Regions from separate parts of the Pseudarthrobacter sp. HLT1-3 genome, predicted to be linked through region 1. Evidence: predicted binding sites of a transcription regulator. Region 1 holds the regulator's gene; the other holds the start of a gene.
The links. The regulator LexA, encoded in region 1, represses DNA repair genes until DNA is damaged. The targets are predictions, from matches to a motif close to TCGAACANNTGTTCGA.
Positions count from the first base shown of each region.

Region 2: ruvA (Holliday junction branch migration protein RuvA) is a predicted target of LexA. The motif match lies at 2,947-2,962, and genes of this name have one in related genera.

Region 1 covers NZ_JBWZCJ010000017.1:51,575-59,117, reverse strand. Annotated here, with positions in the region: gene AC50X9_RS14885 (histidinol-phosphate transaminase) at 1-27, opposite strand, end outside; gene AC50X9_RS14880 (LysM peptidoglycan-binding domain-containing protein) at 84-425, opposite strand; gene lexA (transcriptional repressor LexA) at 922-1,671, shown strand; gene AC50X9_RS14870 (ATP-dependent DNA helicase) at 1,754-3,997, opposite strand; gene hflX (GTPase HflX) at 3,990-5,558, opposite strand; gene AC50X9_RS14860 (class I SAM-dependent methyltransferase) at 6,066-6,680, shown strand; gene dapF (diaminopimelate epimerase) at 6,661-7,543, opposite strand, start outside.
Region 2 covers NZ_JBWZCJ010000008.1:173,974-181,516, reverse strand. Annotated here, with positions in the region: gene AC50X9_RS09515 (Mur ligase family protein) at 1-783, opposite strand, end outside; gene pdxT (pyridoxal 5'-phosphate synthase glutaminase subunit PdxT) at 865-1,566, shown strand; gene AC50X9_RS09505 (YebC/PmpR family DNA-binding transcriptional regulator) at 1,570-2,325, shown strand; gene ruvC (crossover junction endodeoxyribonuclease RuvC) at 2,322-2,909, shown strand; gene ruvA (Holliday junction branch migration protein RuvA) at 3,014-3,661, shown strand; gene ruvB (Holliday junction branch migration DNA helicase RuvB) at 3,654-4,766, shown strand; gene yajC (preprotein translocase subunit YajC) at 5,001-5,423, shown strand; gene secD (protein translocase subunit SecD) at 5,530-7,296, shown strand; gene secF (protein translocase subunit SecF) at 7,297-7,543, shown strand, end outside.

The DNA.
Region 1 (7,543 bases):
GTTCAGGCGCTCTAACTGGTCAGTCACTTCACTAGTTTAAGTGAGATCGCTGCAGGCGCTGAAACTGTGACGGATTCCCGGGGCTAGTTGGACGGAATGAAGAGCGCCTGGCCCGGCACGACCCGGGCAGCGTCCAGGTTGTTCAGCTGGACGATATCCGCGACGACATCGCGCGGATCCCGCTCCGGCGCGACGGCCTCTGCGATGGCCCAAAGTGACTCGCCGGGCTGAACCGTCACGGACACGGTTGGCGTCAGGGAGAGATCGGCGGCTGACTCCGCGGCCTTGGCCGGGGCGTTGAGGAAGCCGCTGAGGGACAGGATGAGCGCGGCCAGCAGGATCAGCGGCACTCCAATGAAGACAATGCGTCCCCGCCGGGTCAGACGCAGCGGCGCCTGCTTGGCCCGCGCGCCGCGGCCGGCCAAGCTGGGCCGGCCGTCGGAGCCCTGAGCGCCGGCGAAGGGGCGCTGGGCCAGGGAACGCTGCTGGTGATCCGATACACCGCCGTCGGGTCGGCCGTAGTTGCCGAACGCGTCGCGGCCGAAAGTGTCGTGAAATGCGCTTGATGCTGACATGAACTGAGCCCTCCTGGACCATACTGTGCCGCCCGGCGTACTCCACATACGCGCCGCCAACCGGCCTAACCTTCGAACAAAGAACCGAACGTTGTGCTGAGTCCGACTGGTGTTCAAATAGAACACATATTCGAACATCACCTGCTCTGTTTTAGCACTTATTGACGAACATTGTCGAGACTCGCTAGAACAAATGTTTGAAAAAGCCGTGTGGCTGGCCTACGTTTGAGTCAAAGAACAACCACTTCTGCAGTTGATCAGCAGGGTCTGACATTTCATCTCAGGCCGGAAGTTCCCGGCAACCGCAGCCACGGCGGCCGGGCGGAACGGAAAGGCGTTGGCGAACATGGCAGCACAAGCCACAGGCGGCAGGGCCACCCAGCGGAGCCCGCAGGCAGCCCGGCCACCCAAGAGCCTCACCGTCCGGCAGAAGAAGATCCTGGAGACCATCCAGCGCTCGGTAACGGACAATGGCTACCCGCCGTCCATGCGCGAGATCGGCGACACGGTCGGTCTCGCCAGCCTTTCCAGCGTCACCCACCAGCTCTCGCAGCTGGAGAAGCTCGGTTACCTGCGCCGGGACCCGAAGCGTCCCCGCGCCATGGAAGTGCTGATGCCGCTGACCCTCGATGAGGGCACGTCCAAGGTTTCCGGGATCGAGAAGTCCAGCGGGCTGCGCACTGTCGGCGGCTTGTCGGTTTCCGAGCTGGCCAGTGCCACCGACACGGCCATGGTGCCGCTGGTGGGCCGCATCGCCGCCGGCGGTCCGATCCTGGCCGACCAGGTGGTCGAGGACGTTATGCCGCTGCCGCGCCAGCTCGTGGGCCACGGCGAGCTCTTTATGCTCAAGGTCGCGGGTGATTCGATGATCGATGCCGCCATCTGTGACGGCGACTGGGTGGTGGTCCGCCGGCAGGGCGACGCCCTCAACGGTGACATTGTGGCTGCCCTGCTGGACGACGAGGCAACCGTCAAGACGTTCCGCCAGCGCGACGGCCACACCTGGCTGCTGCCGCAGAACACCCAGTACGAGCCCATCCTCGGCGATCACGCCGTCATCATGGGCAAGGTCGTCTCGGTACTGCGCTCCCTCTAGCCAGCACGGACCTGCGCGTCCGTAGCCGGAACTGGGCCCCGCCGGCATCGGACGGGGCCCTTCGCGTTGGTCCCGGCCGTGGCTAGGCGGCCGGCTGCCCTGATTCCTTGGCAAGCCGCTCCAGCGCCGCGACCGCAACTGCCGGGTCGGTGGTCGGCCAGAACGGCGGCAGTGCGGCGCGGAGGAAACCCCCGTAGCGTTCGGTGGAAAGCCGCGAGTCCAGCACCGCCACCACTCCCCGGTCCGTCGTCGTGCGGATCAGGCGGCCGGCGCCCTGCGCCAGGCGGATGGCGGCGTGGGTCGCGGAAACGCTCATAAAGCCGTTGCCGCCGGCCTGGGCCACCGCGCGGGACCGCGCGGTCATGAGGGGATCGTCGGGCCGCGGGAAGGGAATCCGGTCGATCACCACGAGGCGGCAGGAGTCCCCGGGCACGTCGACACCCTGCCACAGGGACATGGTGCCGAACAGGCAGGTGTCCGGTTCGTCGGCGAACTGCTTCACGAGCGCCGTCATGGTCGAATCCCCCTGGCAGAGGATGCTCATGTCCAGCCGGGGCCGCATGGCCTCGGCGGCTTCCTCGGCCGCGCGCCGGGAGGAGAACAGGCACAGGGCTCCCCCGCCGGAGGCCCGGATCAGCTTCTCAAGCTCGTCGAGGGCTTCCGGGGACGCACCGCGGCCGGGCTTGGGCAGGTGCTTGGCAACATACAGGATGCCCTGTTTCGGGTATTCGAAGGGCGAGCCGACGTCGACGCCCGTCCAGCTGGGTGCACCCGGCCCGACCAGGCCAAGGCCGCCCGCGGCCGGTTCGAAAGCGGACCCGATCGCCAGGGTTGCCGAGGTCAGGATGACGGTGTGGTCCGCGAACAGTCCCTCGCGGAGCCGGCCGGCGACGCTGAGCGGGGCGATGTTGATCAGGGCCGGCGCCGTCTCGTCGGGCTGGGCGTAGCCCTGCTGCGGGTCAAACGTGCTCGTGCGGGAAAACCAGACCACCTCGCGGTTCTCGCGGGCGGCGAGCAGCCGTTCGCAGAGTTCCAGGATCACCATGAGGCGGGAGCGGGCGAGCTGGCGGCCGCCGTCGGCAGTATTGGCGCTGTCCCCCTTGGAGTCCGAGAGCGCGGCGCGGCAGGCGTCCCGCAACTGGTCCACGCAGTCCAGTTGTTCGGTGTTGAGGCCGTTGGGCATGAGTCCGCTGGGGACCCCCTCAACGGCAAGTTCGAGGTGGGACGCGGCGTTGTTCAGGGCGTCCACGGTGATGCCGGTGTTTTTCCGGGCCCCGGACGCGGCGGCGTGCACCATCGCCACGGAGAGCTGGCCCGACACGGCACCGGTCACCCGGTCCTGCAGTTCATGGGCCTCATCGACCACCACAACGTCGTAGTCCGGCAGCACCGCGAGGCCCTCGAAGGCGCTGACGGCCAGCATCGCGTGGTTGGTGACAACGACGTCGGCGTCAGCGGCGTTCGCCCGGGCCAGTTCGCTGAAGCATTCGGCCGCCAGCGGGCACTTCTGCGCGCCCAGGCACTCCATCGAGGTGACCGAGACCTGCCGCCAGGCACGGTCCGTGACCCCGGGCAGGAGCTCGTCCCGGTCACCCGTCCGGGTGTCCTCGGCCCATTCGCGCAGCCGGACGACTTCCTTGCCGAGCTGCGAGGACGGGCCGCCCATGGCCGCGGCGAAATGCGGCACGGAGGTGTCCTCGCCGAGTGAGAAGAGCTGGCCTTCGGAGGGTTCTTCGGAGGGGAAGCCCCCGTCGAGCTTGTGGCGGCACACGTAGTTGGAGCGGCCCTTGACGAGGGCGACCTTGACCGGCCGGTCCAGCGCCGGGGTGATGGTCTTCAGCAGCCGGGGCAGGTCCCGGCCGACGATCTGGGTCTGCAGGGCCAGGGTGGCGGTGGAGACCAGGGTGGGCTTGTCGCTGACGAGTGAATGGGCGATCAGCGGGATCAGGTAGGCGAGGGACTTGCCGGTTCCGGTGCCGGCCTGGACCAGCAGGTGGTCGCCGCTGTCGATCGCGTGCGCCACCTGCCGGGCCATTTCGTGCTGGCCGTCGCGGCTCTGGCCGCCCATGCCGGACACGGCGCGGTCGAGCAGTTCAATAACGAACTCCTCGCCGGCCGGACGGCCTTTCTTCGCTGACCGTCTGGGGGCGGGCTCTGTCCCCGCGTCATCAGATCCCGCGGCGCCGGTCCCTGCGCCTTCGGCCGCTGCCGGGTCGGAGCCTGCGGGTGCAGCGGCTGCCGTGTCCTCCCCTGTCGTGTCCTCCCCTGTCGTGTCCTGCCCTGCCGGGCCGCCGGTGTGCGCCCCGGTCCCCGCTGCGTCAGTCATTGCTGATGAACGAGTCCAGTTCAGCGGCGAATCCTTCGCGCACCATCACGACGGCACGGGTGCCCGCTTCCTCGTGGTCGAGGCTAAGGATCTCGGCGTCGGTTTCGTGCAACTTGCTGAGCAGGTCCCCGCGGTTGTAGGGGATCAACAGTTCCAGTTTCACACTCGGCCGCGGGATGCCCTCGCTGATCGCCTTGAGCAGTTCCGGAATGCCTTCGCCGGTGCGGGCCGAGACCACCACGTGGCGCGGTTCACGCTGCTTGAGGCGTTCGATCACGAAGGGGTCCGCGGCGTCGGCCTTGTTCAGAACGATGATTTCCGGCACCTTGCGTGCGTCGACCTCGCTGAACACCTGGCGTACGGCGGCGATCTGGCCCTCCGGATCCGGGTGCGAGACGTCCACGACGTGCAGGATCAGGTCCGCGTCGGCTACCTCTTCCAGGGTGGAGCGGAAAGCCTCCACGAGCTGGGTGGGCAGCGAACGGACAAAACCCACCGTGTCGGCGAGGGTGTAGCCCAGCCCGTCCGCGGTTTCGGCTTTGCGGACGGTCGGGTCCAGGGTGGCGAACAGGGCGTTCTCGACCAGGACACCGGCGTCGGTCAGCCGGTTCAGCAGCGAGGACTTGCCGGCGTTGGTGTACCCGGCGATGGCGACGGAGGGCACGGCATTACGACGGCGGTTGGCCCGTTTTGTCTCCCGGGCCGGCTTCATCGCGGCGATTTCGCGGCGCAGCTTTGCCATCCGGGTGCGGATCCGGCGGCGGTCCAGCTCGATCTTGGTTTCACCGGGACCACGCGAGCCCATGCCGGCACCGGCACCGCCGACCTGGCCGCCGGCCTGCCGGGACATCGAGTCACCCCAGCCGCGCAGGCGCGGGAGCAGGTATTCGAGCTGGGCCAGCTCCACCTGGGCCTTGCCTTCACGGCTCTTGGCGTGCTGGGCAAAGATGTCCAGGATCAGGGCCGTACGGTCGATCACCTTGACCTTGACGATGTCCTCGAGGCTGCGGCGCTGGGAGGGGGCCAGTTCGGCGTCGACGACGACGGTGTCCGCACCGGTGGACATCACGATGTCCTTGAGCTCCTGGGCCTTGCCGGAGCCGAGGAACGTGCCCGGATCGGGCTTCTGGCGGCGCTGGACGATCCCGTCGAGGACCTCCGAGCCGGCGGTCTCGGCGAGGGCGGCGAGTTCGCGGAGCGAGTTCTCGGCGTCGGCGAGGGTACCTTCGGTCCAGAGGCCGGCCAGCACAACACGCTCGAGGCGCAACTGCCGGTACTCGACTTCGGTGACGTCTTCGAGCTCGGTGGACAGCCCGGCGGTACGCCGGAGGGCGTGCCGTTCCTCGAGGTCCTGCTGGTCGCCGTCGTAGCTGCTGTGTTCCTCGTCCAGCCGGGAGATCGCCTGCGCCTTGCCGAGCACGGACGTGGCCTCACCGGCAGCCGGGGCTGCTTTCCGGGCCGGGGTGTCCTTGGAGAGGATCCGGTCGATGACAGCCTGGATTTCCGCAGGACTCATGTCCTGGGCTGCTGAATCGGGTCCGGGGTTGGGCTGACTGGTCATGGTCTCCTTTAGAGGTTTGGCAGTTTCAGAATAGTGCGGATCGGTGCTGGGTGGGGCGGTATTCGCGCTGGGCTGACGACTATTGGTCATTCGGGCCTCCAGGAATGCCTGCGGCAACGGTGCCGGGGGCGGGCGGGCTCCGCAAGGAGCGGTGAGATGAGGGAGGGACTGGCGTGGTGGAACCAGGAAGAGGAAGAAACTGTCCGCTCGGCCAGACTCCAGCGAGCACTGCCAAACTCCAAGGTGATCGGGCGCCTACGGGGTCCCGTGCCGGGGTCACTCGTGGTGTGGCGCACTGAGCGGAAGGTAACTACCTGCGTCGCTGCGGGGACGGGAGTTAACCCGCTGCCGGCTACTTGAAGTTCAAGAACATGCTTTTAAGCCTAGCAGACGGCGCGGTTGCCTCCGGCCGGGGCCACGGCCGCGCGGCTCGGCAGGGAAAGCCGGGAGGCGGGGCAGACGCCCCGGTTTCCCATACCTACCAACGGACAACTAATCTGGCCAGTTATGGAGTCCGCACACTATTTCAGCCCCCAGCCGGCCGGGCCGTTCACCCGCAAGCCCCTGACTGTGGAGCTTGCCGGTGAGACCCGGCGCCTGCAGACGTCCTCGGGCATCTTCAGCCCCGACGGGATCGACAAGGGCACGGCTGTCCTGCTTGCGGAGGCTCCCGCCCCGGCACCGCAGGGGACGCTGCTGGATATCGGCTGCGGCTGGGGTCCGATCGCGCTGACCATGGCCCTGCGGGCACCGCACTCGCAGGTCTACGCCGTGGACGTCAACGAACGCTGTGTGACCCTCACCAACGAAAACGCGGCGCTGCTGGGATTGGGCAATGTCACGGCCAGCACGCCCGACGCCGTCGACCCCGGGCTTCGCTTCGACACCATCTGGTCCAACCCGCCCATCCGGGTCGGCAAGGACGAGCTCCACGCCCTGCTGCTGCTGTGGCTGCCGCGGCTGGCTCCGGGCGGCTCGGCCTGGCTCGTGGTCCAAAAGAACCTGGGGTCTGATTCCCTTCAGCGCTGGCTCGCGGACCAGCTCGACAGCAGCTTCACGGTGACCCGGGAGAGCACCGCAAAGTCGTTCCGCATCCTTCGGATCAGGAAAGCGTCCCGCTAGCCACAATCACCGCGGGACCGCTGAGCTCGACGTGCTCGTGGCCCTCCGCGCCGAGGAAGAACTTAACCCCGACGACCCCGCCCGGAACGTGGACATTCCAGACGTCCGGCGCACCCTGGCCGGCCCAGTGGCGGATCGCGACGGCCGCGGCACAGGCGCCGGTGCCGCAGGACTGGGTTTCCCCGACACCCCGCTCATGGACACGCATCGTGATGGTACCCACGCCGTCATGGACCAACGGCTCGGAGGGCACCACAAATTCGACGTTGGTGCCGTGCGGCGGGGCCGGATCCACGTGGGGTGCGGCATGAAGCTGCGTGGCGTTCAGCTCAGCCAGTTCGGCCAGCGCCACCACAGTATGCGGATTACCCATGCTCACTGACAGGGCGGGCCTGGCGACCTCCAGTCCCGCCGCGCTGACCAGCGAATCCATGGCCCGCGCGGTGGCCTCGCCCGGAAAGATGAACTCCCAGGGTCCCATGTCGACGGCGTAGCCGGCGGCCGTGCGGACGATCGTTTTCGCGCCGGCCCGGGTGCCGATGGTCAATGATTCACCGGCAGGCAAGTCGACCAGGCCTTCGGTGATCAGGAAGTGCACAAAGACGCGGACGCCGTTGCCGCACATCTCGGACAGCGAGCCGTCGCCGTTGCGGTAGTCCATGAACCACTCGGCGTCCGGGTTCCGGGTGAGCAGTTCCTGGCCCTCGGCGAGCAGCCGCGACGGGACGGCGCGGATCAGTCCGTCGCCCCCGATTCCGCGGTGCCGGTCACAGAGCGCTGCAACCTGCTCCGGGGACACCGCCAGAGTGCCGTTGGGGTCGGCGAGGAGCACAAAGTCGTTGCCGGTGCCGTGGCCCTTGGAA
Region 2 (7,543 bases), on a different contig from region 1:
GGTCAGCGCGGCCGCGGCATTGAAGATGTTGTAGACGCCGCGGAGCTTCATCGCCGTGGTGGCCGTGACGCCGTCGTACTCAAAGTCCGCGTCCGCCGCACCCACCCGGCGCAGTACGACGTCGGCTTGCGGCCTGGCCGGGGCCGCCGGCACCGGGCTGCCGGGCGCGGCCCGCATCTCGTCGTCGTTCGGGAAGGTGCCCAGCAACGAGTCATCCAGGCCGAAGTAGAGGACCTCGGGACCGCTGAGCGTGTCCGCGATGCGCGCGACGCGCGGGTCCTCCCGGTTCAGCACCACCGTTCCGGTGGTCTTGGAGGCGATGTGCTGCAGCAGCTGCGCGGTTTTGTCGATCTCGCCGAAGCGGTCCAGCTGGTCGCGCAGGACGTTGAGCAGGAGGCAGTAGCGCGGCGGCACCTGGTTGACGAAGTGCACCGCGTGGGCCTCGTCGAGTTCCAGCACGGCGACGTCGGCGTCCAGCCGGCCGCGCCAGTCCACTTCGCCGAGCAGCGCCGCGGCCACACCGCGGGTGAAGTTGCTGCCGGTGCGGTTGGTGAAAACCTTCAGGCCCTGGCTCTCGAGCAGTTCCACCACCATCTTGGTGGTGGTGGTCTTGCCGTTCGTGCCGCTGACGACGGCGACGCCGTGCGGCAGCGTCGACAGTGTCCGGCGCATGAACCCGGGGTCGATCTTTTCGACGACGAGCCCGGGAAGGGCAGAGCCTCCGCCCCTGAGCCGGGAGACCCGGCGGACGAGCTTGCCGAGCGGAACGCTGAAGTAAAACATGCTTTGTAATATATCCCAGCGGCGGCATGGAAGCCCGCCGGGAAGCGGCGGGGCATGAGTTGAGGCCACTATGCTGTTTCGATGACCAACCCCTCTTCTGCGCCTCCGTCCGGTGTGGGTTCAGGCCTCCGGATCGGCGTCCTGGCTCTCCAGGGCGACTTCCGCGAACACCTTCACGCGGTGGAAGCCGCCGGTGCCACCGGCATCGGCGTCCGCCGGCCGGCCGAACTCGACGGCCTCGACGGCCTGATCATTCCCGGCGGCGAATCGACCACCATCGACAAGCTGTCCCGCGCCTTCGGGCTCCGCGACCCGCTGCGTCAACGGATCCAGGACGGGCTGCCGGTCTACGGCTCGTGCGCCGGGATGATCCTCCTCGCCGAGGAGATCACCGACCCCGCGAAGGATCTCGCCGGCAACCCGCAGCAGACGTTCGGTGGCCTCGACATCACGGTCCGCCGGAACGCCTTCGGCCGGCAGCGGGAGTCCTTCGAAACTGATCTCGATTTCAGCGGCCTCGATTTCAGCGCCACCGCGGACGGCGTGGCCCCGGTCCACGCGGTCTTTATCCGCGGACCCTGGGTGGAACGCGTCGGCGTCGGCGTCGAGGTGCTCGCCAAAGTGGAGCCTTCCAAGGCGTCCCACCCCGGGGCGCTGGCCGGGACGGCTAGAATTGTTGCAGTGCGATCCGGCAAGCTGCTGGCCACTTCCTTCCACCCGGAAGTGACGGGGGAGGAGCGCGTGCACGAATTGTTTATTCGAATGATCAGAGGAGAAGCGTAAAGCATGTCAGGCCACTCCAAATGGGCGACGACCAAGCACAAGAAGGCCATCCTCGACAGCCGCCGGGCCAAGTCGTTCGCCAAGCTGATCAAGAACATCGAAGTTGCCGCGCGCATGGGCGGCCCTGACCTGGCGGGCAACCCCGGGCTGGAACTCGCCGTCACCAAGGCGAAAAAGACCTCGGTCCCCGCTGACAACATCGACCGCGCCATCAAACGCGGCGCCGGCCTCACCGGCGAAGTCGTGGACTACACCGAGATCATGTACGAGTGCCGCGGGCCGCAGGGCTCGGCGCTGCTGATCGAATGCCTCACTGACAACAAGAACCGGGCCGCCTCCGAAGTCCGGCTCGCCATCTCCCGCAACGGCGGCACCATCGCCGATCCCGGTTCGGTCAGTTACCTCTTCTCCCGCAAGGGTGTCGTCTCGCTGCCGAAGAACGGCCTGAGCGAGGACGACGTCCTGATGGCCGTGCTCGACGCCGGCGCCGACGAAGTCAAGGACAACGGCGACAGCTTCGAAATCCACTCCGAGCCGACCGACCTCCAGGCCATCCGGGATGCGCTCAAGGACGCCGGGATCGAGTACGAAACCGACGAAGCCGAGTTCGTGCCCTCCATGCAGGTGCCGCTCGATCTCGACGCCGCCAAGAAGTTCCTGAAGCTCGTGGACGCCCTCGAGGAACTCGACGACGTCCAGAACGTCTACAGCAACGCCGACCTCAGCGACGAAGTGCAGGCCGCACTGGAAGCCGAGTGACCCTTCGCGTCCTCGGCGTCGATCCGGGCCTCACCCGCTGCGGGATCGGCGTCGTGGACGTCGAGAAGAACCGCCGCGCCACCATGGTGGCGTTCGGCGTCGTCGGAACGTCCCCCGAGGAAAGCCTGGACCAGCGGCTGCTGGTCATCGCCACCTCGATCGATGAGTGGCTGGACCAGTACGAACCGCACGTCCTCGCCGTCGAACGCGTCTTCTCGCAGCTTAATGTCAGCACCGTGATGGGCGTTGCCCAGGCCTCCGGCGTCGTGATCGCCGCCGCCGCACGCCGCGGCATCCCGGTGGCGCTGCACACCCCGTCCGAAGTCAAGGCAGCCGTCACCGGCAGCGGAACATCGAACAAGGACGCGGTCACCAAGCTGGTCACCAAGATTCTCCGGCTCGACGCCCCGCCGCGCCCCGCCGACGCCGCCGACGCCCTCGCGCTGGCCATCACCCACGCCTGGCGGGCCGGAATCGGCACTTCCAACAAGGGCGCAGTTACCACCGGACCGGGGAGCCTGTCCCTGACACCGGCCCAGCGCGCGTGGGCGGACGCCGAGGCCAAAGCGCGCCGTACCCGCTGAATGTCCGCCTGTCCCGCCGCGGAACTTGGTAGGGTATTCGTAGATATGTTCGGATAACCGGGTCTCCCCGGTTCTATTTCAGCTGAATTTTCAGGAGCCCGGCTTTGATCAGTTTTCTCCGCGGAACCGTAGCGCACGTCGGCCTGTCCTCCGCCGTGATCGACCTCAACGGCGCCGGCATGAGCGTGAACGCCACGCCGCAGACCCTCAGCCGGCTCCGCACCGGCGAGGAGGGCAAGCTCTTCACCTCCCTGATCGTGCGCGAGGACTCCCTGACCCTGTTCGGTTTCGACACCGACGACGAACGCGAAGTCTTTGACGTCCTGCTCAGCGTCGCCGGCGTCGGACCCCGGCTGGCGCTTGCCGTCCTGGCCGTCCACGAGCCCGAAGCGATCCGCGTGGCGGCGCACTCCGGCGACGGCAAGGCCTTCACTAAGGTGCCCGGCATTGGCCCCAAGGTCGCCGGCCGGATTGTGCTCGAACTGGCCGGAAAGCTCGTGCCGCACGGCACCGCCGCCGGAACCACTGCTCCGGCGGCATCCTCCGAGGCGGTCTGGAAGCCGCAGGTGGTAGCGGCCATGACGAGCCTGGGCTGGTCCGAGAGGGACGCCACGGCCAGCATCGACAAGTCCCTGGCCGATTCCCCCGAACTGGCCGAAAAGGGCAACGTGGCCGAGATTCTGCGCGCCACCCTCCGCTGGCTGGGCCAGGACGGCGCCCGCGCCGGGAACAGGGCAGGCGCCCGTGGCTGAGCCGTCGATCGTCGCCGGGGGAGAGGAGCCGGAGGAGCGGGTCATCGAAGCCGCCCTCCGGCCCAAGAACCTGCACGACTTCGTCGGCCAGCACCGGGTCCGCAAACAGCTCTCCCTCGTGCTGGAAGCCTCACGCATGCGCGGCCGCAGCGCCGACCACGTCCTGCTCTCCGGCCCTCCCGGGCTGGGCAAGACCACCCTGTCCATGATCATCGCGGCCGAAATGAACGCGCCGCTGCGGATCAGCAGCGGACCCGCCATCCAGCACGCCGGGGACCTGGCGGCCATCCTGTCCTCGCTCTCCGAAGGCGAAGTGCTGTTCCTGGACGAGATCCACCGGATGTCCCGCCCGGCTGAGGAAATGCTCTACATGGCGATGGAGGACTTCCGGGTGGACATCGTCGTCGGCAAAGGTGCCGGCGCCACCGCGATCCCGCTTGAACTTCCGCCGTTCACCCTGGTGGGTGCCACCACCCGGGCCGGGCTGCTGCCCGGCCCGCTCCGGGACCGCTTCGGCTTCACCGGCCACCTCGAGTTCTACTCCGTGGCCGAGCTCGAACTCGTGCTCCGGCGCTCCGCCGGGCTTCTGGACCTCAAGGTCAATTCCGCCGGATTCAGCGAAATCGCCGGACGGTCCCGCGGCACGCCCCGCATCGCCAACCGGCTCCTGCGCCGGGTCCGCGACTGGGCGCTGGTGCACGGCATCGAGCAGATCGACGCCCGGGCCGCCTCCGCGGCGCTGGACATGTACGAAGTGGACAAGCGCGGCCTGGACCGGCTCGACCGGGCCGTCCTGGAAGCCCTGATCCTGAAATTTGGCGGCGGACCGGTGGGCCTGTCCACGCTGGCCATCGCCGTCGGCGAAGAGACCGAAACCGTCGAAACCGTCGCCGAGCCGTATCTCGTCCGTGAGGGACTGCTGGGACGCACCCCGCGGGGAAGGATCGCGCTCGCCCCGGCCTGGACGCACCTCGGCTTCGCGGTGCCGCCCGGCATCTTCGCGCAAGACCCGCTGGAACTCTTCCGGGTCGAGGACGATGCCGCGGACCCGGCGGACGTGCAAGGCCAGGACGCCGATCCGGAATGGATCCGTAACAGTCAATAGCACCCCTGTGCAACCTTTTCCCTTTAGACTGGAATGACGCTCGGCACGTTCGGGTCTTTGTTTCTGCGCGCGGCCAGCACTTGGCCGCCGTCGGCTCGGCATGAATCCCTGCCAGCCCGGAGCGAAGCGGACGTTGCTGGAAAACCAGCTACGCAAGTACAGAACGGAACTATCCCTGTGTTCGGACTTATCACTGCCCAGACCCAGCCGCAGGCCGGCGGCGGCATCGACATCATGACCATCCTGCTGTTCGCCATGCTCGGCGTCTTCGTCTTCATGATGTTCCGCCGCAACAAGAAGACCCAGCAGACGCAGGCGCAGCTCCAGTCGAAGTTCGCCCCGGGTGTCGAGGTCATGACAAGCTTTGGCCTGTACGGCCGCATCGTCGAGATCGACGAGGAAGAGAACAAGGTCCTGCTCGAGCTCTCCCCGGGCCACACCGCCACCGTGCACCGCCAGGCCGTCACCAAAATCATCGAGCCGGTTATCGCCGCTGAGGCTGAGGAGTCTGACGAGCCCCTGGTAGTTCCCAACGACGCATCCTCGCTCTCCTTTGACAAGGCCGACGGCGCCGCCCCGGTGAACGAAGCACCCCGTGCTGAGACACCGGAGGAAACCCTGCGCCGCCTCAACAACGAAGGCAAGAAAGACAGCTAGTCTGCCTGTTTGAGCTATCCCGCGAAGTAACGGCTGCGGGCAACCGCCGGAGCGGGCCCGCCAGGGCCGCCCGGCGGTTCCTCCGTAAATAATAGAAAGATCGACAATGGCACGAACTGGCCCCAAAAACACAGCCCTCAGGGTGCTGGTCTGGCTCGGCGTTATCCTCGCCGTCCTGACCGCCGTCCTGGCAGGCGGCACCATGGCCGGCCAGGCGAGCTGGGCTCCCAAGCTCGCCCTGGACCTTGAAGGCGGCACCCAGATGATCCTGGCGCCCAAGGTTGAGGGCGGTTCGGACATCAACGAGGAACAGCTCAACCAGGCCGTGGCGATCATCCGCCAGCGCGTCGACGGTTCGGGCGTCGCCGAAGCTGAAATCAGCACGCAGTCCGGACGGAACGTCGTCGTCAGCCTTCCCGGCACCCCGTCCAAGGAAACCCGCGCCCTGATCCAGGCTTCCGCCGACATGAACTTCCGGCCCGTCCTTCAGGCCGGCCCGGGCGCAGCCGTTCCCGCGGAGTCACAGACCCCGGTCGACCAGCTGCCCAAGCCCACCGCCGAGCCCACCAACGGCAGTGACATTAACTGGGTGACTCCCGAGCTCTACCAGAAGTTCGAGACGCTCGACTGCGACAACCCCTCGCAGGACAAGCAGGAACGCTCCGACCCGACGAAACCGCTGGTCACCTGCGAACCGGCCTCCGCCAATTCCCCGGCGATCAAATACATCCTGGGCCCGGTTGAGGTCAAGGGCTCCAACATCACTTCTTCTTCCTTCCAGCTGCAGCGCGGCGCCCAGGGCGCCGTGACCAACGAGTGGGCTGTGAACATCCAGTTCGACGAGGAAGGCACCGCGAAGTTCAAGGAAGTCACCGAGCGGCTGTACCAGTTTTACATCGCCGGCGGTGGCCAGAGCGGTTCGGATCCGAAGGCCCAGTTCGCCATCGTCCTCGATGACCAGGTCATTTCCGCCCCGCGGTCCCTCGCCGTCATTACCGATGGCCGTCCGCAGATCACCGGCGGGTTCACCGAGGAGTCCGCGAAGGCCCTCTCCGACCAGCTCCGCTTCGGCGCCCTGCCGATCAGCTTTGAGATCCAGAGCGAACAGCAGATTTCGGCAACCCTCGGCGGTGAGCAGCTCCGGATGGGGATGCTCGCCGGCCTGATCGGGCTGCTGCTGGTCGTGGTGTACTCCCTGTTCCAGTACCGGGCGCTCGGCCTGGTCACCGTCGCTTCCCTTGTGGTCGCCGGCGCGCTGACCTACCTCGCCATCGCGATCCTGGGCTGGACCGAGAACTACCGGCTCTCCCTCGCCGGCGTCGCAGGCATCATCGTGGCGATCGGCCAGACCGCGGACTCGTTCATCGTCTACTTCGAACGGATCCGTGATGAGCTCCGTGAAGGACGCGGCCTCGTGTCGGCAGTCGAGAACGGCTGGAAGCGGGCCAAGCGCACCGTCCTGGCGTCCAAGGCCGTCAACCTGCTGGCTGCCCTGGTGCTGTACTTCGTGGCAGTGGGCAACGTCCGCGGCTTCGCGTTCACGCTCGGCCTGACAGCCATCGCCGACCTCATTGTCGTCTTTATGTTCACCCACCCGACCCTGCAGCTGCTGGCCCGCACCAAGTTCTTTGGTGAAGGCCACCCGCTCTCGGGGATGGACCCGAAGACCCTCGGCGCCGGTCCCCTGTACCGGGGCGCGGGCCGGTTCCGCACTCCGGCGGAGAAGCCGGCCGCTGTTGCCGGTCTCCGCGCCAAGAACACCGGTGCCACGGCTGAGGCCGAACGCCGGATGACCATTGCAGAACGGCGTCTCGCGGAACGACAGGAACAGCTTGCTGGTTCCTCCAAGAGCCCGTCCAAGGAGGGCAACTAAATGGCCACCAGCTTCGCCAAATTCGGCAATGAGCTCTACACGGGCAAGCGCTCCTACGATTTCGTGGATTCCAAGAAGATCTGGTTCCTGATCGCGGCCGTCCTCGTGGCGCTCTCGATCCTGCTGCCGGTCGTCAAGGGCGGGTTCAACCTGGGTATCGAGTTCCGGGGCGGCTCGGAGTTCACCGTTTCGAATGTGAAAACCACCGATGCCGCCATCGGCGAGAAGGCTGTCGACGACGTCGTCC